Rhodoligotrophos defluvii: one gene and its partner. The main gene of each other region encodes a partner of the protein of the gene in region 2 in a complex. Links are inferred from orthologs where the notes say so. Each region holds a gene or a part of one and is shown on either strand. Other genes may lie near its edges.

Region 1 (10,475 bases), on a different replicon or contig from region 2:
CCGGCCCGCCCATCAGGGCGCGCGACTTCGCCGCCACCCTGCGCTCGCCGCGGTTGACGGTGCTGTTCTTCTGCTGCGCCATGCCGGCCAAGATCCTGCTGGTTGCTCTGTGCTTCTTCCTGGTGCCGCTGCACATGAAGGACCTGGGCCAGGACCAGGCCTCCATCGGCCGCATGCTGATGATCTATCCCCTGCTCATGGTCCTGCTGGTGCCGACATTCGCGTCCCTGGCCGATCGTTGGGACCGGCGCACCGCCTTCGTCGTCGGGGGCGCCCTCATCGCTGGGCTGGGCTGCCTGCTGGTTCTGCTCGACGAGAAGAGCCTGCTGGTGATCGGTGCGACCTTGGCCTGCCTCGGCATCGGCCAGGCGGTTAGCATCGCCTCCCAATCGGCCCTGGTCGGCGAATATGGCAAGCAGCTGGCCCAGCCGGTGGGCGACGGCGCGCTCTACGGCATTTTCCGCCTGGTCGAGCGCACCGGCAACGCGCTCGGGCCGGTCATCGCCGGGTTCCTGCTTGGGCTCTATGGCTTTGCCACGACCGTGGTGCTCATCGGCCTGATGGTGGCGGCCGGAGCGCTGATCTTCACCGTGACCGCCACCGGATTGCGCGATAGGGCGGCCAAGCCCACGCCCGATATGATTGGAGGCCACCCCGCATGAAGCGCCGCGACTTTCTCGGCCTTGCCCTCGCGGCCGGTGCGGCCGTGCCGGGCATCTCGCTGCCGGCCCGGGGGCAGGCGCCGGCCCCGAAGCGCATCTATCGCATCACCTATCGCGGCCGTACCGCGGTCGAGGAAGGCTTTGACGATTATCTCGCGGCCAATGGCGCCGATGTGGAGTTCATCGAGCGCGACGCCGATCGCGATCCGGCGCGCATACCCGGCTTCGTCGCCGAGCTCCGCGAACTGAAGCCCGACCTGGTCTATACCTGGGGCACGCCGGTCACCCTCGGCGTGGCCGGGCGCTACGATACGCCGGATAAGGCCAAGTACATCACTCGCATACCCATCGTCTTCGCCCTGGTCTCGGCCCCGGTGCAGGCCGGCATCGTGAAAAGCACGGAACACCCCGGCCGCAACGTCACCGGCGCGGTGCACGTGGTGCCCACCGAAACCCAGCTCCGGGCCATGCAGTCCTATCTGCCGTTCAGGAAGATCGGCGTGCTCTACACCTTGACCGAGCAAAACTCGGTGTCCATCGTCGAGGAGCTGCGCCAGCTTCAGCGCAAGCTCGGTTTCGCGCTCGTCGAACGCACCTTCAAGATGGTCGACGGCAAGCCGAGCGCCGAGGGCATCCCTGAGCTCGTGGCCGAGATCAAGGCGGAAGGCGCCGACTGGCTCTATCTCCTGCCCGATACCTTCCTCGGCACTCAATACAAGACCATCGCCCCGGTGGCGCTCGCGCAGAAGCTGCCCACCTTCGGGGCCGCGGAGCTTGCCATCCGCGAAGGCGGCGCGCTGGTGGCCCTGGTGGCTCGCTACTATTCCGTGGGCCAGCTGGCCGCCTCCAAGGCTCTGAAAATCCTTGAGCAGGGTATCCCGCCGGAGGACATTCCCATAGAAACGCTGAAGCGGTTTTCGCTGATCATTAATATGAAAGTTGCAAAGGAGTTGGATCTATATCCCCCGATTGAGATGCTGAACTATGCGGAAGTCCTGACCGGATGACGCTATTCATGGGGGAAGGGGAGGTGACTGCGCTTGGATATTTGCAACGGCCGGTATTGGCGTGGCGAGAAATAACCGCCGCGGATATTGCCGCCGTGCACGCGCTGCACTTGGCCGCCACCGAGGTGGTTGGCCGCCCCGATCTGATCCGGCCCGAGAGTCGGTCGTTCTTCGAGAAGATCGTTGCCGCCGCCGGCAAGATCATCGGCGTCTTCGACGAGACCGGGCTGCGCGCTTATGGGGTTCTGCAATGGGACCTCTCTTTCGAGGAAGACCCCTATGGCCCGCTTGGCCTCGGCCCTGGGGACGGCTTGGCCAAGCTGGCGGGCACGGCGGTGCGGCCGAGCGCCTGGGGCCAGGGCCTGCACCGGCAGCTGATCGCCTGGCGCATTATCGAGGCAAGGAGGCTCGGCTTCCGCCACCTCTATGCGACCTCCGCCCCGGGCAACGCCCGCAGCTGGACCAATCTGATGGATGAAGGCTTTCGCGTCCGGGCGGTCAAGGAGCAGTATGGCGGTCATCTGCGCTACCTGCTGGCCCGGCCGGTGGATAAGCAGGCCGATGCAGATACGAACGGCGATTGGTGCGAAGTGGCGGATATCGGGCGCCAGCGCGACCTGATCGCCTCAGGCCGCGAAGGGGCCGCCTGGCGCGCTGGCAAGGACGGTCACGCCATCTTGTATGTGCCGCGGCCATGACCGTCATGGCCGCCACACGTCCGCCCCACACCCCGCTCGACACGCTGCTGCGCGCGGGCCCGGTCCTCGAAATCGACCTGGACCGCATCGCCGCCAATTATCGCGCCTTGCGCCGGCGCTATGCCGGGCGAATCCTCTCCGCTGTGGTGAAGAACAACGGCTACGGCCTCGGCATCGCGGCCCTGGTCGAGACGTTGACCGCCGAGGGCTGCACGCACTTCTGGGTGCTGGATCTCGCCGAAGCGGCCATGGTCAAGCAGGCCGCACCCCAGGCGGAGGTATTCACCCTGCACGGCCTGCAGGGCGAATCGGCCGCAACCTTCGCGGCCACCGATATCACGCCGGTGCTGCTGAGCCTGGACGAGGTGGAGCGCTGCGTGGCCGAAGCGCGCCGCACCGGCCGAAAGCTTGGCGTTGCCGTTCAGCTCGACACCGGTCTCGGCCGGCTGGGCCTGGACGAGGCGGATATTCGCCGCCTCGCCGCGCGGCGCAACCAGCTGGAGGCGCTCGACGTAAAGGCCTGGGTCACTCACCTCGCCGCCTTCGATCTGCCCGATGCGGAAAGCAACCGCGCCCAGCGCGAGTGCCTGCGGCGCTGGCTGCGCGGCCTGCCCGCCGCGCCTGTCAGCCTCGCATCATCTGCCGGGCTGTACATGGGCCCGGACTGGCATTTCGATATCGCCCGGGTGGGCAGCGCCCTCTATGGCGTGCAGACCTCGACCGCCTGGCAGGACGGGCTTGCGGTGTGCTATCGCCTCTCAGCACCCATCCTGCGCATCAACAACGCCGCGCGAGGCGCGCGGATCGGTTACCGCGGCACCACCTGTCTCCGCCGGCCGTCCCTGATCGCCACCGCCATGATCGGCTATGGTAACGGCCTGCCTCAGGCCTTCGCGGCCCATGGCGCCGCCCGTATAGGCGAATGCCAGCTCCCCGTCGTCGGCGGCATCGCCATGAACCTGACCATGCTGGACGCAACCGACGCGCCGACCGCGTGCGTTCAAGTAGGGGAAAGGGCAGTCTTCCTCGACGAGCGCCACACGGTGGATCAACTCGCCGCCAGACTTGGCTGCGCGCCCAACGCGGTGCTGACCCAGATCGGCGCCGGCACCCGCCGGATCTATGTGAGGAACGGCTTACCCGCGGAGGTCTGAGGCCGCCGCCTCCGCGTCCGGATAGATCTTGAACAGCTTGGCGAAGCCGCTGATGGTGAACACTTCCTTAACCGCCGGGCTCATGCCGGCCAGGGCGAGAGCCGCCCCCTTGGCTTTGCTTTGCTTTGCCGCCATCAGCAGCACCCGCAGGCCCGCGCTCGAAATATAGGTCAGCCGCGAGAAATCGACGATGACCTTGCCGCCACCGTCAAAGGCCGGCAACAGAACCGCCTCCAGATCGCGCGCCGTGTTGCTGTCCACACGCCCGACCGGCGCGATGATGCCGATCCCGTCGCGCTCTTCGCGGTTGATCTCCATCACGCTCTCCTCATCCTCCTGTCCTCAGGTGCGCTCGCCGACGACCTTGGTGAGTCGCACCTCGTTGCGGCCGTTGCGCCGCTCATAGTCGATGCGGTCCATCATCTCCCGCACCAGGTGAACCCCGAGCCCGCCGATCGCGCGCTCGTCCAGCTCGGCTTCCAGATCCGGCGCGGGTGTCTCCCGCGGGTCGTAGGGCGCCGCATCGTCGCTCACATGCACCGTCAACACGCCGCCGCCGAGCCTCAAGCCCACCTCGATCCAGTGGGCTTCACCGTCGTCATAGCCGTAGCTGATGGTGTTGGTGATGAGTTCGTCCAGCGAGAGGTTCACGGCGTGGGCAATGTCCGGCCCCAGCCCATGCCCCTGACAGAACGCATCCACCTTGCGCGCCAGCACCTCGATTTCGGCGACGTCGTTGCGGATCGTGGCGTGCAGGCTCGGCGGAACGGACTGATCGGACACGGAAGGCCTTTCCACATCTCCCGGCAAGGCCGCACGACTGAGGTCGATCACGCGATAGATCGCCTCACGCCCGAACCGCTTCGGAAGCTCGACCGAGCCATGATACTCCACCGCATAGCGCGGGGAATAGGGGGTGCCCGTCATCGCCGCCTCGTAGAGCCGCTCGTCGATTTCCGCCCGCAGCAGCGCCACGAAATGCTGGGAAGCGAAGATCTGCCCTGGCAGCGCCACCGGCTCGATCCGTGCCGCCCGGTTCACGTGGTGGCCGAAGATCATGCTGCGCCCGGTCATCGGGTGCAGCCCGATGAACACCGGGCCCGCATGCAGGGCGATGCGGAACCGAGGCGCCCGCGCCAGTCCATAGCGGGCCGGGTCAATTTCGGCCACGGCGTGCGACAGCGCCGCGGCATAATCCGCAAGGTCATGCGCCGTCTCGGCAGCGGCATGGATCGCATCGCCCCAGGTGTTGATCAGCAGCGGCGGCCGGCAGGCGTCCTCCACCATCTGCTGTGCCTCCCCCAAAAGGTCGAACAGCAGCGGGATCTCGTCGTCGCGGAAATTGGTATAGGTGGCGATATCGGCGAACAGGATCGCTCGGATGGCGCGCGGGCTGATGCCGAGGTCGGAGGCCAGCGGATCCAGCTCGGCAGGGCTGGCGGCCGCTTCCGAACCGCCGAGCTCGTCCAGGTCGATGATCGACAGCCGGTCGAGCTCCGGCCAATGATCCATGAAATCCGCCGGGCTGCCCAGCTCCGCCACGGCGCTGGGGCTCCACAGCAGCAGCAGGTGGGCGGTGGTGCCCACAGCCTCCGCCTCCAGCCGCGCGAGGCCCTGCAGCACCTGATTGTTGAAGCGGATCAGGGTTGGGTCGCCCAGCAGCCGTTCCTCGCAGTTGACGTTGAAGGTCGCCGCCCGCGCGCACAGCCGCTCGAACCGCTCGACCCAGGCGTGCCCGGCCGGTGCCACATACTGGTCGATGAAGTCCTGGCGCTCGCAGGGAATATGAATGTTGAGCTTGCCGCCAAGCGCAACCACCGCCTCGCCGAACAGGATGTCGCCGCCTGCCGTCGCCGAGGCATAGCCGATGAGCGGTCCGGCCCCCTCGAGATGCGACCGGATCGCCGCCTGCGCCGCCGCCTCCAGCGACGCTGGAAACGGCCCGGGCTGGTCCTCGGCATTCACGCGCTGCCCGGCGAACAGTATGATCTTGGGTGCAGTCATCTTGCGACATTGCCCTTCTGCCCATCATCCCGTAGAGCACCGGGTAAAAGGTTGCAAACTGTTCGGACGATTCCGCTGCGAGGAGGCGCAGGGTCCGGCAGTGTTCAGCGGGGCCAGCACGTGACATCGCGAATTGAAGCCATCTATCGCATCCGCGCGAGCGGGGCGACCATCGCCACCCGGGCAAGGCAGATTGCCGTCGAGCAGAGTGTGGAGATGCCGGTCGAGGCGATCACGGCGGCCCGTGTGCTGGACGAGATCGTCGGCCAGGTGCGGGACATCAGAGACCTTGGCGGCGGGCTGTTCGAGGTGCGCATCGGCCTGAGCGTCGAAACCGTCGGCGACGATCCCGGCCAGCTCGTCAACATGCTATTCGGCAACAGCTCTCTCCATGACGACGTGATCCTCAAGGACGCCATCTTGCCCGAGCCGCTTCTGCAAGCTTTTGCCGGCCCCGGCCACGGGCTTGCCGGCCTGCGCGCCCGGCTCAAAGCCGATGGCCGGGCGCTCACCTGCTCGGCGCTCAAGCCGCAGGGGCTTCCGGCCAAGGAGCTGGCCGCGCTGGCTCATGACATGGCACTGGGCCGGCTCGACTGCATTAAGGACGACCACGGCCTGAGCAATCAGCGTTTCAGTCCGTTCGCCGACCGGGTGCAGGCCTGCGCCGAGGCTGTTGCCCGCGCCGCCGAGAAGACCGGCCATCCCACCCGTTACGTGCCGAGCCTGACCGGTAGCCTCGATGCCCTACGGCAGCAGATGGAGGTCGCGCGCAATGCAGGTATCGATACCGTCATGATCGCGCCGATGATCGCGGGCCTCTCCAATGGCCTGCAGCTCAAGCGCGAATATCCTGAAATGGCCGTGCTCGCTCATCCGACCCTTGCCGGGGCGGCCCGCATCGCGCCCCCTTTCCTGCTGGGCAAGTTGTTCCGCCTGGTCGGGGCCGACGGGGTCATCTTCCCCAACCACGGCGGACGGTTCAGCTATTCCGACCAGACCTGCCGGGCCATAGCCCGCGCGGCCCTCTCGCCCTGGCGCTACGGCAAGCAGCAGATCGCACCCGCGATCCCGGTACCCGCGGGTGGCATGAGCCTGGAGCGTGTCCCGGAAATGCTGCGCTTCTATGGCATGGACGTCATGCTGTTGATCGGCGGTGCGCTGCTCTCCGCCGGGGCGCGCCTGACGCAGGCGACCGAAGCCTTCACACGGGCGGTAGCGGAATACACATATGGATGACGGTTGGATGAGAGGATCGCCCGTGCATCGCCAGGCTCAGAAGGATTACCGCTGGGAGGGCGTGGACCGCCTCGCCTACAAGGAAGAGGGCTCGGCCCCGTTCAAGGACATCTCCCGCCAGGTGCTGATCGCCGACGAGAACCTCGCCTGCGAGCTGCGCTATTTCGAGATGGCGGCCGGCGGCTACTCGACCCTGGAGCGGCACGAGCATGTGCACGGGGTCATGATCCTCAGGGGCCGCGGCCATTGCCTGGTCGGCAACGAGGTGCGCGCGGTCGCCGAACGCGACCTCGTGACCATTCCGCCATGGACCTGGCATCAGTTTCGGGCGGCCGCCGGCGAGCCGCTGGGCTTTCTCTGCATGGTGAATGCCAAGCGCGACAAGCCGCAGCTGCCGAGCGAGGACGAGCTGGCGGCCATATACCAAAACCCGCGTGTGGCCGCCTTTCTCGATGGCCGCATGGCGGAGCTCGACGGCGCCTAGCCGGGGACCACCCTGGCAGGCATTCCGCTTGGCCCCGGATTGCCGCGTCAAGCGCGGCAATGACTGGAGGGACTGGTGTTCCTTCCCCCGCCCGTCATGCCGGCCTCGAGCCGGCATCCGGGGGCCCGGCACACCGAAGGCTTTCCGCTTGTCGCCTTGGATCACCGGGTCAAGCCCGGTGATGACGATTTGCCTTTCAATCGACAGCTTACGTCATGCTCGGCCTTGAGCCGAGCATCCAGGGCTACACGGCGCGAGCTTTCCTCCTGGGGCCTCAACCGCCGGGTCGAAGCCCGGCTGTGACGCAAGCTGCTGAAATTGCGCTACTATCCTAGAACACGCCGGTACAGCTCAGATCGACTTCTGGATCCATTCGAGAATCTTGCCCTTGGGCAGGGCGCCCACCTGGGTTGCCGCCACCTGGCCATCCTTGAACAGCATCAAGGTGGGAATGCCGCGCACCCCGTATTTTGCCGGCGTGTTCTGGTTCTCGTCGATATTGATCTTTGCGACCTTGACCTTGTCGCCTAGCTCCACGGCGATCTCCTCCAGCGCCGGCGCGATCATCTTGCACGGGCCGCACCATTCGGCCCAGAAATCGACGATGACCGGGGAAGAGGACTTGAGCACGTCCTGCTCGAAGCTGGTGTCGGAAACTTTCACGGTGGCGGAATTGGTGGTAGCCATTGATGTACCTCGCAAAATCGGCGCGGCCCACCCCGCACCGGAAGCTCACGCCAAAGTAGGAAGCACGGCTTCACCGGTCAAGGAGACCTTGGTGCAATGCGTCATTGAAGCAGACGCATTGCTCGGGGCGCACGATCTCCGCCATTACCGAACAATGACGGTCGTCCCGATCGGAACGCGCTCATAGAGGTCGATGATGTCTTCGTTCAGCAGCCGGATGCAGCCGCTGGAGACGTTCTGGCCGATGCTCCATGGTTGCGCCGTGCCATGGATCCGGAACAGCGTGTCCTTGCCGTCCTTGTAGAGATACAAAGCCCGCGCGCCGAGGGGATTTTCCGGCCCGCCATCCATGCCGTTGCGATAGGGCTCGAGCTTCGGATCGCGCGCGATCATTTCCGCCGGCGGGAACCAGCGCGGCCATTCCTGCTTGCGCTCCACCACCGCCTCGCCGCTCCAGGAAAAGCCCTCGCGGCCGACGCCGACCCCGTAACGGACGGCCTGGCCACCCGGAAGAACGAAAAACAGGAACCGCTGCCGGGTATCGATGATGATCGTCCCGGGCGACTCGGGGCCCGTATAGGAAACCACTTGACGCTTGTACTTGCTGGCGAGCCCGCCGCTTTCAGTGGTGAAATTGAAGCGCGTCGTCTGCGCGGAGGCCTCCCCTGCAAACAGTGCCCCCATAATGAACAGTACGCAAACGACACCTGCACAAACTATCCGCACCATGTCACACCCCTCAGCACCCTAAGCCAGTACAGCTTTCCTTAACGTCAGACGACGCATCACAGGCAGTCAAATCTTCGTTCCTGAAAATTCTGCATCCAGCTGTTGCTCGAGTTCTACAATGTCGTCCGGTATCGGCATACCGAACGCGCGCATCTGCCCGAGCTTCTCCCTGAGCAGCAGATAGAGCTCATGGCGATCGCCCGGCTGGTTCTCCATTTGCGTCAGCAGAAGGGAAAGCTCGGCTTCAAGTCGGTCAAACATATGTCTTGCTCCGCGGCAGACCATATCATTGGCGGAGTTTACAAGGTCTAAGCGCGCTTTCCCAATCACACGCAACAAACGCACGAATTGGGGAAAGGTTCAGCCGAGGAAGGCGAACACGGCGAAGCCCAGCACCACCGCGGCTATCCCCGCGATCATCACCGTATTGAAATTGTTGTCGATCAGCTGGCGGGCGGCAGGGCCGAACCGCTGGAACAGGAAGGCGACCACATAGAACCGGGCCGCCCGCGTGATGGCACAGGTCACGACGAAGACGACGAGGTCGAGCTGGGCCACCCCGCTGGCAATGGTCACCAGCTTGAAGGGAATGGGGGTCAGGCCCTTGGCGAGAATGATCCAGCCGCCCCATTCCTGCACATTGGCCTGGAAGGCATTGAACGCCGCCTGGATGCCGTAGAACTCGATGATCGGCCGGCCGATCAGGTCATAAAGCAAATAGCCGATGAAATAGCCGAGCAGCGCGCCAGCCACCGAGGCGACTGTGCAGACGAAGGCCGCAAGCCACGCCCGCTGCGGCCGCGACAGCACGATAGCGGCCAGAACCGGGTCTGGCGGAATGGGGAAGAACGAGGCTTCCGTGAACGAGACCACCGCGAGCGCCCAGAGTGCGCGCGGCCCCTCGGCCACCACCAGCATACGGTCGTATAGCCGGCGCATGAAGCCACCGGCCGCCGCCACTGGCACGTTCTGATGGACGGGATCCATATCCATGCAGCGTTGGATCTTTGAGCCTGAACGGAATGGAAACGGCAAAGTGACCGTACATTTCCTGCGCATCGCGCAAGCCGGCTGGAGCGCTCGCGCAGGGTCACGTCAATCTGGCGGTGGCGGCATGAGCACGCCCGGCGCCGGACGTTGAGCCTGGGGCGAGGCTCAGTCGCGCGAGGCCGTCTTCACGCCATCAGCCGGCACGGTCGTCCGGTCGGCGGCCGCGTTATGCTCGAGCCGGCCCGTATCGGCGGGCTTCTCGTCCGGGTCCTCGGCCATGCCCTTCTTGAAGCTCTTGATGCCCTTGGCGACGTCGCCCATCAGCTCGGACACCTTGCCGCGTCCGAACAGCAGGACAATGACCAGTCCCAAGATGATCCAGTGCCATGCGCTCATCGCACCCATAACTATCGTCTCCTTGATCTCGCTCGGGCCAGTGGCTCGTCGCCGACTGCGCCTGATCCTCACCTCGACCACGTTCGTCGCCCACGTGAAATGGTGACGATTGGCGCCAGCGCCAGGTCCGCGCTGCGCAAAACTTATGCCGCTTTTCACCTTGCACCAGGTTGGCGGCGGTTTCCACCCGTAACATTCGGGTGAGGCGCGATGCCCTGGCCAGGGGCATTTCTCGCCCTGACCTCAATGACCGTTCTGGCTCAAGCTCCACAAGTCGCGCAGCGGGCTCGCCTTGTAGGTACCCAGAATGCGCAGATAGCTCGTGAAGAAGGCGAGCTCCTCCAGGGCAAGCTTCACGTTGCGGTCCTCCGGATGGCCCACGATGTCCGCATAGAACTGCGCCACGTTGAAGCCTTCGTCCACATAGG
Region 2 (10,249 bases):
AGCGCCAAGGCTGCCGCGAGGCCGGCTATGCCGCCGCCGACGATGACCGGCTGTGATCGTTCCATAGGTGATGGATTGACCGGCAGGACACCCAAGTCAATCGGCAGCCTCGATGGCGGCGTCGTAACGCTTGGACACTTCCGGCCAGTTGACAACCTGCCACCACGCTTTCAGGTAGTCCGCCCGCCGGTTGTTATACTTGAGGTAATAGGCGTGCTCCCACAGGTCGTTGCCGAGGATGGGGGTGCCCTGCTCCTCGGCCACGTCCATCAGCGGGTTGTCCTGGTTGGGGGTCGAGGTGATGGCAAGGGTGCCGTCCTCACGCACGATGAGCCACACCCAGCCAGAGCCGAAACGGCCCTTGCCCGCGGCTTCGAATGCCGCCTTCATCTCGTCCATGGAGCCGAAGCTTTGCTCGATCGCCTCGGCCAATTCAGGCGATGGGCTGCCGGAATTGGCGGGAGGCGCCATGATCTGCCAGAAAAACGTGTGGTTCCAGTGTCCGCCGGCGTTGTTGCGCACCACGTCGGGCAGGTTGCCGGCGTCGGCCAGAAGCTCCTCCAGCGACCTACCTGCCAGCTCCGAGTCCTCGGCAACTGCCTTGTTGAGTGCATCCACATAGGCCTGGTGGTGCTTGTCGTGGTGCAGCACCATGGTCTGGCGGTCGATGACCGGCTCCAGCGCGTCGGCTGCATAGGGGAGGGGATCGAGAGAGAAGGTGGCCTGCTCCTGGGCAGCCAAGGGCGTTTGCCGTGCGAAAACAGCGAATGGCGCAAGGCCGAGGACGGCCGACATCCCAAGAAGGAACTCTCGCTTGTGCATGTTCTCGGTCCCAATCGAGCGGTTGTCGCGTGAACACGATGATGGCACCAAAGTGCCATCGAGACGATCCCCGGTAACCGGTATTTGTGCTCAGGTCCACTTCGCTCTTGCACTTCGCGCCGATGAAGCGGACCATAGCGACACGAAGTCGCGTGAAGCGAACGGCCGGCACCTCTCGATGAGGCTGCCGGTGAGGCTGCGCGAGCCGGGCGGCGGGTCGCGGCCGCCGGACGATCGCGCGCATCGGTTGGGATTGGGAGCGCCTCGACGCGCTGGGCCCGTTCCGCTTAGCGCCCCGCGCCGCTCGTGCTCCCCGACACGGAGGACGAACCATGGAGAAGGCTGGCGGCGGCAGACCTGCGAAGGGACCGCGGTGCATCGCAATCGTGGGTCCCTATCAATCCGGCAAGACGAGCTTGCTCGAAGCGCTGCTCTGCCGTAGCGGCGCGACCCCGCGTCAGGGTAGCGTCGGTCAAGGCAACACGGTGGGCGACAGTTCGCCCGAAGCCCGCGCGCACGCGATGACCGTGGAAATGAACATCGCCACCACCAGCTTCCTCGGCGAAAGCTTCACTTTTCTCGATTGCCCGGGATCGATCGAATTTGCCGAGGACCAGAAAGCGGCCCTGAGCGTGTGCGACGCGGCTGTGGTGGTCTGCGAGGCCGATGCCAAGAAAGTGCCTGCGCTGCAGCTCATCCTGAAGCAGCTGGATGAGCTTCACGTCCCGCGGTTCCTGTTCATCAACAAGGTGGACAAGGCCGAGGGCCGCATCCGCGACGTGCTCGAGATGCTGCAGCCCGCCAGCGCCCGACCGCTGGTGTTGCGCCAGATACCCATATGGCAGAACGGCATCATCGCCGGGTTCATTGACCTCGCGCTCGACCGTGCGTTCCTCTATCGCGAGCACGCGCCCAGCGAGGTGGTGGAGGTGCCCGGCGACCTTGCCGCCCGCAAGGCGGAGGCGCGCTTCCAGATGCTGGAGAAGCTTGCCGACTACGACGACAGCCTGATGGAGCAGCTGCTCGAAGATTTGGAGCCGCCCCGCGACCTGGTGTTCGACGACCTCAGACGCGAGCTGGCGGAGGGCATGATCACGCCGGTGCTGATGGGCGCGGCGGAGAAGGGCAACGGCGTGTTCCGGCTGCTCAAGGCCTTGCGGCACGAGGCGCCGGATATTTCGGAAACCGCGCGCAGGCTGGGCGCCAAGCCGGTGGCCGGAAGCGGCGGTCTCGCGCAGGTCGTGAAAACGATCCACACGGCCCATGGAGGCAAGCTGTCGCTGGTGCGGGTTCTGGCAGGCGCGCTCTCGGACGGCGATACGGTTACCGGCCGCAGCGGCCAGGGCGAGCGCATTGCCGGCGTTTTCGCACTGGTCGGGCAAGAGCAGAAGAAGCTTGCCAAGGGGATGACGGGCGAGACGGTTGCCCTCGGCCGGCTCGAGTCGATCGGTTCCGGAGAGACGATCGCCGAGGGCAAGACAGCGCCCGAGCAGCTCTTGGACGGGCGGCATTCCGAGCCTGTCTATGGCCTTGCCGTATCGGTTGCGGACCGCAAGGACGAGGTGAAGCTCACCGCCTCGCTGCAGAAGCTGATGGCGGAGGATCCTGCCTTGCGGCTCGACCACAACAGCACCACGCGGGAGATGGTGTTGTGGGGGCAGGGCGAGGTCCATCTGCGGGTGGCGCTGGAGCGGCTGGCGAGCAAGTTCGGGGTGACCGCGCGGGCCGAACCGCGCCGGATCGCCTATTGCGAGACCATCCGCAAGAGCGCGAATGCCCGCGGGCGGCACAAGAAGCAGTCCGGCGGGCACGGCCAGTTCGGCGACGTCGTGCTGGAGGTTGCACCGCGGCCCCGCGGCTCAGGCTTCGCCTTCACCGACACGATCACGGGCGGCGTCGTGCCGAAGCAATATATCCCGGCGGTGGAAGCGGGCGTGCGGGACTATCTCACCCGGGGCCCGCTCGGCTTTCCGGTGGTGGATATTGCGGTGAACCTGTCGGACGGCTCCTATCACACGGTCGATTCGTCGGAAATGGCGTTCAAGGCCGCCGCCCGCTTGGCGATGACCACGGCCATGGAGCAGTGCGAACCGGTTCTGCTCGAACCGATCGTTCACATCGAGCTGCACGTTCCGTCGGAGACCACCGCGCGGATCAACCAGATCGTCAGCAGCCGCCGCGGGCAGCTGCTCGGCTATGACGCGCGGGAGGGCTGGCCGGGATGGGACACGGTGCAGGCCCACATGCCGGAGTCCGAGTTGCAGACGCTGATCATCGAACTGCGCTCGGTGACCGCGGGCGTGGGGACCTTCACCTATCGGCTGGACCACCTTGCGGAGCTGACCGGCAGGGCAGCTGAATTGGCCAAGGCAACGGCCAGGGCCGAGGCCGCTTGAGCATTGCGCCTTTGTCGTGGATGGAGTCCGGCCGCCGGAGACCCGTGCCCATTTTCCGGGCAGGCACCGGCGGCGCTCTCCCACCAGGCGCAGCCGTCCTCTTCCGGAGAAGAAAAAAGCCGGATCTGGTTAAGATCCGGCTCAAGTTCCTCTTTGCCCTAGCCAGGGCAAGCTGGACAACCTGGGGTGAGGGGAACGGTTGACCAGCAAAGCGGAAAGTAAGGGGAGGGAGTAACTTCCGCTTCACGCGCTCTCATCGATCGCGTGATAACAATTTGCTCAATTCCTGCCCGATTAACAAGCAGCGCTTAAACATGGGAGCTATGCGCAGACCGCAGGGCTCTTTACGCAAAATTGACGTAAACGTAAGCTTCCTCTGGTGAGCTTTGCTGCATTGCACATGGCCTAGAGGCGGCCATAAGCACCCGAAATCCGCGCAGGCCATCTCTGTAGCCGACAGCCACTCAGCAGCGGCCATCCCCAATGGGGTGAAGAGTATAGCGGCAAATTGTGCAGACAAAATGAACGGTCAGAACTGCCATTCCTTGGATTTGGCGACCATGAAATCGCGAAAAACGGCCACGCGCTTGGAGGTCTTCAGCTCTTCCGGGTACACGAGATAAGTGTCGAATTCCGGCACTTCAGCCTCTGGGAGAACCTGCACCAGGCTGTTGTCGCGGCCCACCACGTAGTCCGGCAGCGAGGCTATGCCCACGCCAGCCTCGACCGCTCTTCTCAGCCCATAGACGTTGTTGATTCGCAGGGTTGCGGCTCGCGGACTCCCGGGCGGACGGCCAGCGTGCTCGAGCCAGTTGACGTTCGCGAGATAGGTGGGTGCCTGGCCGAAAGCGAGGATGACGTGGTCATCGAGCTCGCTCACTGTTCGCGGTGCACCATGGCGGCGCACATATTCCTGCGACGCATAGAGATGATAGTGAACGGTGAATAGCTTACGCTGAATCAGATCGGGCTGCACCGGGCGGCGCATGCGCACGGCGATATCGGCTTCTCGCATGCCAAGATCGAGCTCGCGGTCGTCCAGCATCAGCTCCACGCTGATTTCCGGGTAGAGCTCCATGAACTCGCCGATGCGCGGCGTCAGCCAGACGGAGCCAAGGCCGACGGTGGTGGTGAGGCGCAAGTGGCCGGACGGCTTGTCCTTCGAATCCATCAGCCGGGTCTGGGCCGTTGCCAGCTTGGTGAACACCTCGTGGGCGGTGCGGTAGAGCAACTCGCCCTGCTCGGTGAGAATGAGGCCGCGCGCATGGCGGTGGAACAGCGGGACGCGCAGATCCGCCTCGAGCGCGCTGATCTGGCGGCTGACGGCCGATTGCGACAGGCCGAGATCTCGTCCAGCATGGGTAAAGCTGCCCGCATCGGCGACGGCGTGGAAGATGCGCAGCTTGTCCCAATCCATGGGCCGTGGCGAAGCAGGGGCTTCGCCGCTGGTCATGTGCAGCTCATGCGGTCGCGTACGGTTCATTGTCACGATGGGCACCTATTCCGCTGCGGCGGCCGTGGCTGGCGTCAAGTGCTCGGCGAGGAAGCGCTCCGCATCAAGGGCCGCCATGCAGCCGAGGCCGGCTGCCGTCACCGCCTGGCGATAGGTTTCATCGGTGACGTCACCAGCCGCGAACACGCCGGGTATGCTGGTTGCCGTGGACCCGGGCGCCGTGTCGATATAGCCGGATGGCCTCAGCGCGAGCTGGCTCGCGAACAGCTCGGTGGCCGGCTTGTGGCCGATGGCGATGAAGACCCCGTCCACATCGAGGGTCTCGGTCGCGCCTGACTTGACGTCTCGCAGGCGCACCCCGGTCACGCTGCGCGGTTCAACCGTGCCCAGCACCTCGTCCAGCTCGGCGTTCCAGCGGACCGAGATCTTTTCGTTGGCAAAGAGCCGGTTCTGCAGGATGCGCTCCGCGCGCAGGCTGTCACGCCGGTGCACGAGAATGACTTCGGACGCGAAGTTCGTGAGAAACAGTGCCTCTTCGACCGCGGTATTGCCGCCGCCGACCACGAGCACCTTCTTGCCCCGGAAGAAGAAGCCGTCGCAGGTGGCGCAGGCAGAGACGCCAAAGCCCTTGAACAACTCCTCGCTGGGCAGGCCGAGCCAGCGGGCCTGGGCGCCGGTGGCGATGATCAGGGTGTCGGCCGCGTATGTCGTGCCGGAATCGCCGGTGAGACGGAACGGACGCCGGGAGAGGTCCGCATGCACGATGTGGTCGGAAACGATCTGCGTTCCGACATGTTCCGCCTGCAGGCGCATCTGCTCCATCAGCCAGGGGCCCTGGATCACGTCGGCAAAGCCAGGATAGTTTTCCACGTCCGTGGTGATGGTGAGCTGGCCGCCCGGCTGGATTCCCTGGACCAGGACCGGCTCGAGCATTGCGCGAGCAGCATAGATGGCTGCGGTATAGCCGGCCGGGCCGGACCCGAGGATCAGCACTTTCGTATGCATCATGGACATAGCATCCTGCTCCCTAGGCGATCAGATGTAAGCTGACAAGGCAGACCTGTCCAGCATGCCAGGAAACGCGGGGCTCATGGCGGGCTTATGACAGACGTAGATTGGAGGCGACGGCCGACCGGCTTCCCCTGTATGGTGCTGCTCGGCAAATTCGCGAATCGCCGGTTGATAGAATGCGCCGCATAAAGCTCGACAGAGTTGATCGCGTCATCCTGCGCGAGTTGCAAAGGAATGCCCGTATCACCAATGTCGAGCTGGCTCGGCGCGCCGGCATTTCGGCCCCGCCCTGCCTCAGGCGGGTGCGGGCCTTGGAGGAGGCCGGGCTGATCAAGGGCTATACCGCCCTGCTGTCGGGCAGCGAACTCGGCTTCGAGGTGACCATGTTCGCGACGGTTGGCCTGCATAGCCAAGCGGAGGCGGATCTTCATGCCTTCGGAAACCACATGCTGGCGAAGCCCCTGGTGCGTGAAGCTTATATGGTGACCGGCGAAAGCGATTTCCTGCTGAAATGCGTGGCGCGGGACATCAACGAGGTCCAGCATTTCATCAGCGAGCTCACCGCATTGCCCAATGTGGCCAGCGTGAAAACGCGACTCGTGCTCGGGGTTTCGAAATACGAGCCTGGCCTTCCGATCGACACGGCCTGAGCCAGTCCACGACGGCAAAGCTCCCAGCGGAAAAACGTTCCGATTGCGCCATATTTTACGCACGTATAGGTGGAGGATTGGCCTTGCTGCCCGCGATTAGAGTGAAGCGGTCGCGGGGCCTTACCCACACTAGCCATTGGAGTTGGTCATGTATCTATTCGACGATGACAGCCGCTCAGCCGTCTTCCCGGTTTCCTCGGGATGCGACGACTGCCGCAGCGCCGCGCTGCCCCGGGAGAAGCGGGATGCCGACGCTCAACTGGCCGAGGCAGGTACAACGCTGACGCAGTTCGCTGACGCGGGTGCGTCGCTTGCGGCCGAGGTGGCCTGGAACGCCGACATCTTGCTCTAAGCAGGCGGCGTCCTCGCGAACTCAGAGCGTTTCCGCTTTTCTTCGAATCGCGGAAGCGCTCTGAGTCTTTGCCTGGTCGCATTTTCTCACGTGAACTGGAATCCACTTCGCGCGAAATGCTCCAAGAACGGAAAGAATGAACGTCTCCAGGGCGACTCTCGATACATACGGGTGTTTTGATAGGGATCGGGATGCCTCGTCGCCAGGAAGCAGGCCCGAGACACCGATCCTGAGTACCAACTCGTGCGCCTACTACCATGAACGGGCGTCGATGGCGTCAGTGCTATTGGATGACGCTGCCGTCGTGGCCTATGTCATAGGCTTTTGCATTGCTGATGTCGGAGTGAAAAGGCTCGCGAAATCGCCGGCGCGGTCGGCTATCTCGCGTCTAAACCCGACATCGCAATGGGCCCAGCGCCAGCCGGAATCCCTCAGGTATTCTGAAAGCTGATCTTGAGGATCTCGTAGGACTTGCCGCCCCCCGGCGTGTTGACCTCGACGGTGTCGCCGACGCTCTTGCCGATGAGCGCACGGGCGATGGGCGAGGAGATCGAGATCTTCCCCTGCTTCACGTCGGCCTCGAAATCCCCCACGATCTGATAGGCCGCCTCCTCATCGGTGTCCTCGTCGACAAGCGTCACGGTGGCGCCGAACTTGACGGTATCGCCGGACAGCTTGCTGACATCTATGACCTCAGCGCGGGACAGCTTGTCTTCCAGCTCGGCGACGCGGGCCTCCATATAGCTCTGCTGTTCCTTGGCCGCATGATATTCGGCGTTCTCCGAAAGATCGCCGTGGGCGCGTGCTTCCTGAATGGCTTGGATGATGCGCGGGCGCTCTACCGTCTTGAGATGCTTGATCTCGTCAAGCAGAGCTACATGGCCGCTCGCAGTCATTGGAACCTTTTCCATCGTCATCCGTCCGTCAGTTCGAACCCATCTGGTGCGACATCGCCGGCACCCAGCTTCTCAATCATTGCATTTGAGGAAATGAGGAGCTTATGCAGCGACTATGCGCAAATTCGCATAGCGACGCAATATGCTCTCCAGCCCGCCTCAAGCCTTGGTGAGCTGCCTGCTCGCGCCAACATAGTCTTGAAGGGGACGCACTTCAAGCGCACCCGCCTTGCAGGCGGCGATGCCCTCGGTGGCGGCTATGGCACCGGCGAGCGTGGTATAGTAGGGCACCTTGTGGTTGAGAGCCGCCCGCCGTATGGAGCGGGAGTCTTCCAGTGCCTTAGTGCCCTCGGTGGTGTTGAAGACGAGGTCGACCTGGCCGTTCTTGATCGCATCCACGATGTGAGGACGGCCTTCCAACACTTTGTTAACCTTGGTGCATTCGATGCCGTTCTCGGCGAAGAAGCGCTGGGTGCCGCCGGTTGCGATGATGGTGAAGCCGAGATCGACCAGCTTGCGGATGGCCGGCAGGATCAGCGGCTTGTCCGCGTCGCGGACAGAAACAAAGGCGGTGCCGGAGGTCGGGACCGCCGCTCCCGAGCCGAGCTGGCTCTTGGCGAAGGCGGTGCCGTAGTTCCGGTCGAGGCCCATGACCTCGCCGGTGGAGCGCATCTCCGGCCCGAGCACCGTGTCGACCCCGGGGAAGCGGGCGAAGGGGAACACCGCCTCCTTGATGGCGATGTGGTTGAAGAGGGGCGGGGTCAACGCAAAGTCGGAGAGCTTCGCGCCTGCCATGATGCGCGCCGCGATCTTGGCCACGGGCAGACCGATCACCTTGGCGACGAAGGGCACGGTGCGGCTGGCGCGCGGGTTGACCTCGAGGACGTAGATGGTGCCGTCCTTAAAGGCATATTGCACGTTCATCAGACCGACCACGTGCAGCGCCTTGGCCAATGCCCTGGTCTGGGCTTCGAGCGCCTCGATCACCTGCCGCGGGAGCGAGTGGGGCGGCAGCGAGCAGGCGCTGTCGCCGGAATGGATGCCCGCTTCCTCGATGTGCTCCATGATGCCGCAGACGAAGACCTCGTCACCATCGCAGAGCGCATCCACATCGATCTCGATCGCGTCGCGCAGATAGCTGTCGATCAGCACCGGGCTTTCGCCGGAGACGACCACCGCCTCGGCCATGTATCGCTCGAGCTGCGAGGGCTCGTGCACGATCTCCATGGCGCGGCCGCCAAGCACGTAGGACGGGCGGATCACCACCGGATAGCCGATTTCCTCGGCGATCCGGCGCGCATCCTCGGCGGACGAGGCGATACCGTTGCGCGGCTGGGTGAGGCCAAGGCGCTGGATCAAGTCCTTGAAGCGGTCGCGGTCCTCGGCAAGGTCGATGGCATCGGGCGAGGTGCCGAGAATGGGCACGCCTGCCGCCTCCAGCGGGCGGGCCAGCTTCAGCGGCGTCTGGCCACCGAACTGGACGATGACGCCCTTCAGCCGGCCGGTTTGGGTCTCGACCCTGATGATCTCGAGAACATCCTCGGTGGTCAGCGGCTCGAAATAGAGGCGGTCGGAGGTGTCGTAGTCGGTCGACACGGTCTCGGGATTGCAGTTGACCATGATCGACTCGATGCCTGCGTCGGCAAGGGCGAAGGCGGCGTGGCAGCAGCAATAGTCGAACTCGATGCCCTGGCCGATGCGGTTGGGGCCGCCGCCGAGAATGATAACCTTCTCCCTGCTCGACGGCTCGGCCTCGTTGCCGTCCTGGCCGGGCAGGCCGGTATCGTAGGTGGAATACATATAGGCGGTGGGCGAGGCGAATTCGGCAGCGCAGGTGTCGATGCGCTTATAGACCGGATGCACGGCGAGCGCGTGGCGCCTGGCACGCACGTCGGCCTCGGTCAAGCCGGTGAGCTCCGCCAGCCGCGCGTCGGAAAAGCCCATGGATTTGAGCTGCCGCAGATTGAACTGATCCTCGGGCAGGCCGTGGGCGCGCAGCTTCTCCTCCATACGGACGATGCCCTCGATCTGGGCGATGAACCAGGGGTCGATGGGATAGGAGGCGTGGATCTGCTCATAAGAGGCGCCGAGGCGCAGCGCCTGCGCCACCTTGAGCACCCGGTCCGGCGTGGGGCGCGACAAGGCGGCGCGGATGGCGTTCTTGTCGTCGCCCTGGCCGAGGCCCTCGATTTCAATCTCGTTGAGGCCGGTGAGCCCGGTTTCGAGCGAGCGCAGCGCCTTCTGGAGGGATTCCTGGAAGGTGCGGCCGATGGCCATGCACTCGCCCACCGATTTCATGGAGGTGGTGAGCAGGGGCTCGGCGCCGGGGAATTTCTCGAAGGCGAAGCGGGGGATCTTGGTGACGACGTAGTCGATGGTCGGCTCGAAGGAGGCCGGGGTTGCGCCCCCGGTGATGTCGTTCTCAAGCTCGTCCAGGGTATAGCCGACCGCCAGCTTGGCGGCGATCTTGGCGATGGGGAAGCCGGTGGCCTTGGAGGCCAGGGCCGAGGACCGCGAGACGCGCGGGTTCATCTCGATGACGACCAGGCGGCCGTCCTCGGGGTTGACGGCGAACTGGACGTTGGAGCCCCCGGTCTCGACCCCGATCTCGCGCAGCACCGCAATCGAGGCGTTGCGCATGACCTGGTATTCCTTGTCGGTGAGGGTCA

The links.
Region 1: the proteins of trxB (region 2) and trxA are in contact, whole or in part, in a crystal structure (PDB 1F6M), measured with the Escherichia coli proteins. The link is inferred for Rhodoligotrophos defluvii from one-to-one orthologs.

The regions. Positions count from the first base shown.
Region 1 is NZ_SZZM01000004.1:33,899-44,373, forward strand. Bases 6,265-9,256 are described here. They hold trxA (thioredoxin TrxA), read right to left. Parts: upstream 7,933-9,256; coding sequence 7,597-7,932; downstream 6,265-7,596. Other genes in these bases: E4P09_RS17300 (RuBisCO large subunit C-terminal-like domain-containing protein), read left to right, coding at 6,265-6,761; E4P09_RS17305 (cupin domain-containing protein), read left to right, coding at 6,769-7,245; E4P09_RS17315 (L,D-transpeptidase), read right to left, coding at 8,077-8,661; E4P09_RS17320 (hypothetical protein), read right to left, coding at 8,728-8,922; E4P09_RS17325 (YqaA family protein), read right to left, coding at 9,022-9,256. In the rest of the region: E4P09_RS17270 (MFS transporter), read left to right, coding at 1-662; E4P09_RS17275 (ABC transporter substrate-binding protein), read left to right, coding at 659-1,669; E4P09_RS17280 (GNAT family N-acetyltransferase), read left to right, coding at 1,693-2,367; E4P09_RS17285 (alanine racemase), read left to right, coding at 2,364-3,521; E4P09_RS17290 (STAS domain-containing protein), read right to left, coding at 3,504-3,839; E4P09_RS17295 (ATP-binding protein), read right to left, coding at 3,864-5,525; more of E4P09_RS17300, read left to right, coding at 5,646-6,264; more of E4P09_RS17325, read right to left, coding at 9,257-9,654; E4P09_RS17330 (twin-arginine translocase TatA/TatE family subunit), read right to left, coding at 9,817-10,056; E4P09_RS17335 (prephenate dehydratase), read right to left, coding at 10,291-10,475. UniProt on the Escherichia coli protein: Participates in various redox reactions through the reversible oxidation of its active center dithiol to a disulfide and catalyzes dithiol-disulfide exchange reactions.
Region 2 is NZ_SZZM01000009.1:51,902-62,150, reverse strand. What follows is about bases 3,702-6,467. They hold trxB (thioredoxin-disulfide reductase), read right to left. Parts: upstream 5,686-6,467; coding sequence 4,717-5,685; downstream 3,702-4,716. Other genes in these bases: E4P09_RS25040 (Lrp/AsnC family transcriptional regulator), read left to right, coding at 5,859-6,332; E4P09_RS25050 (LysR family transcriptional regulator), read right to left, coding at 3,748-4,635. In the rest of the region: E4P09_RS25065 (FAD-dependent monooxygenase), read right to left, coding at 1-65; E4P09_RS25060 (superoxide dismutase), read right to left, coding at 97-822; E4P09_RS25055 (elongation factor G), read left to right, coding at 1,155-3,218; E4P09_RS25035 (hypothetical protein), read left to right, coding at 6,481-6,684; transcription elongation factor GreA, read right to left, coding at 7,116-7,595; carB (carbamoyl-phosphate synthase large subunit), read right to left, coding at 7,740-10,249.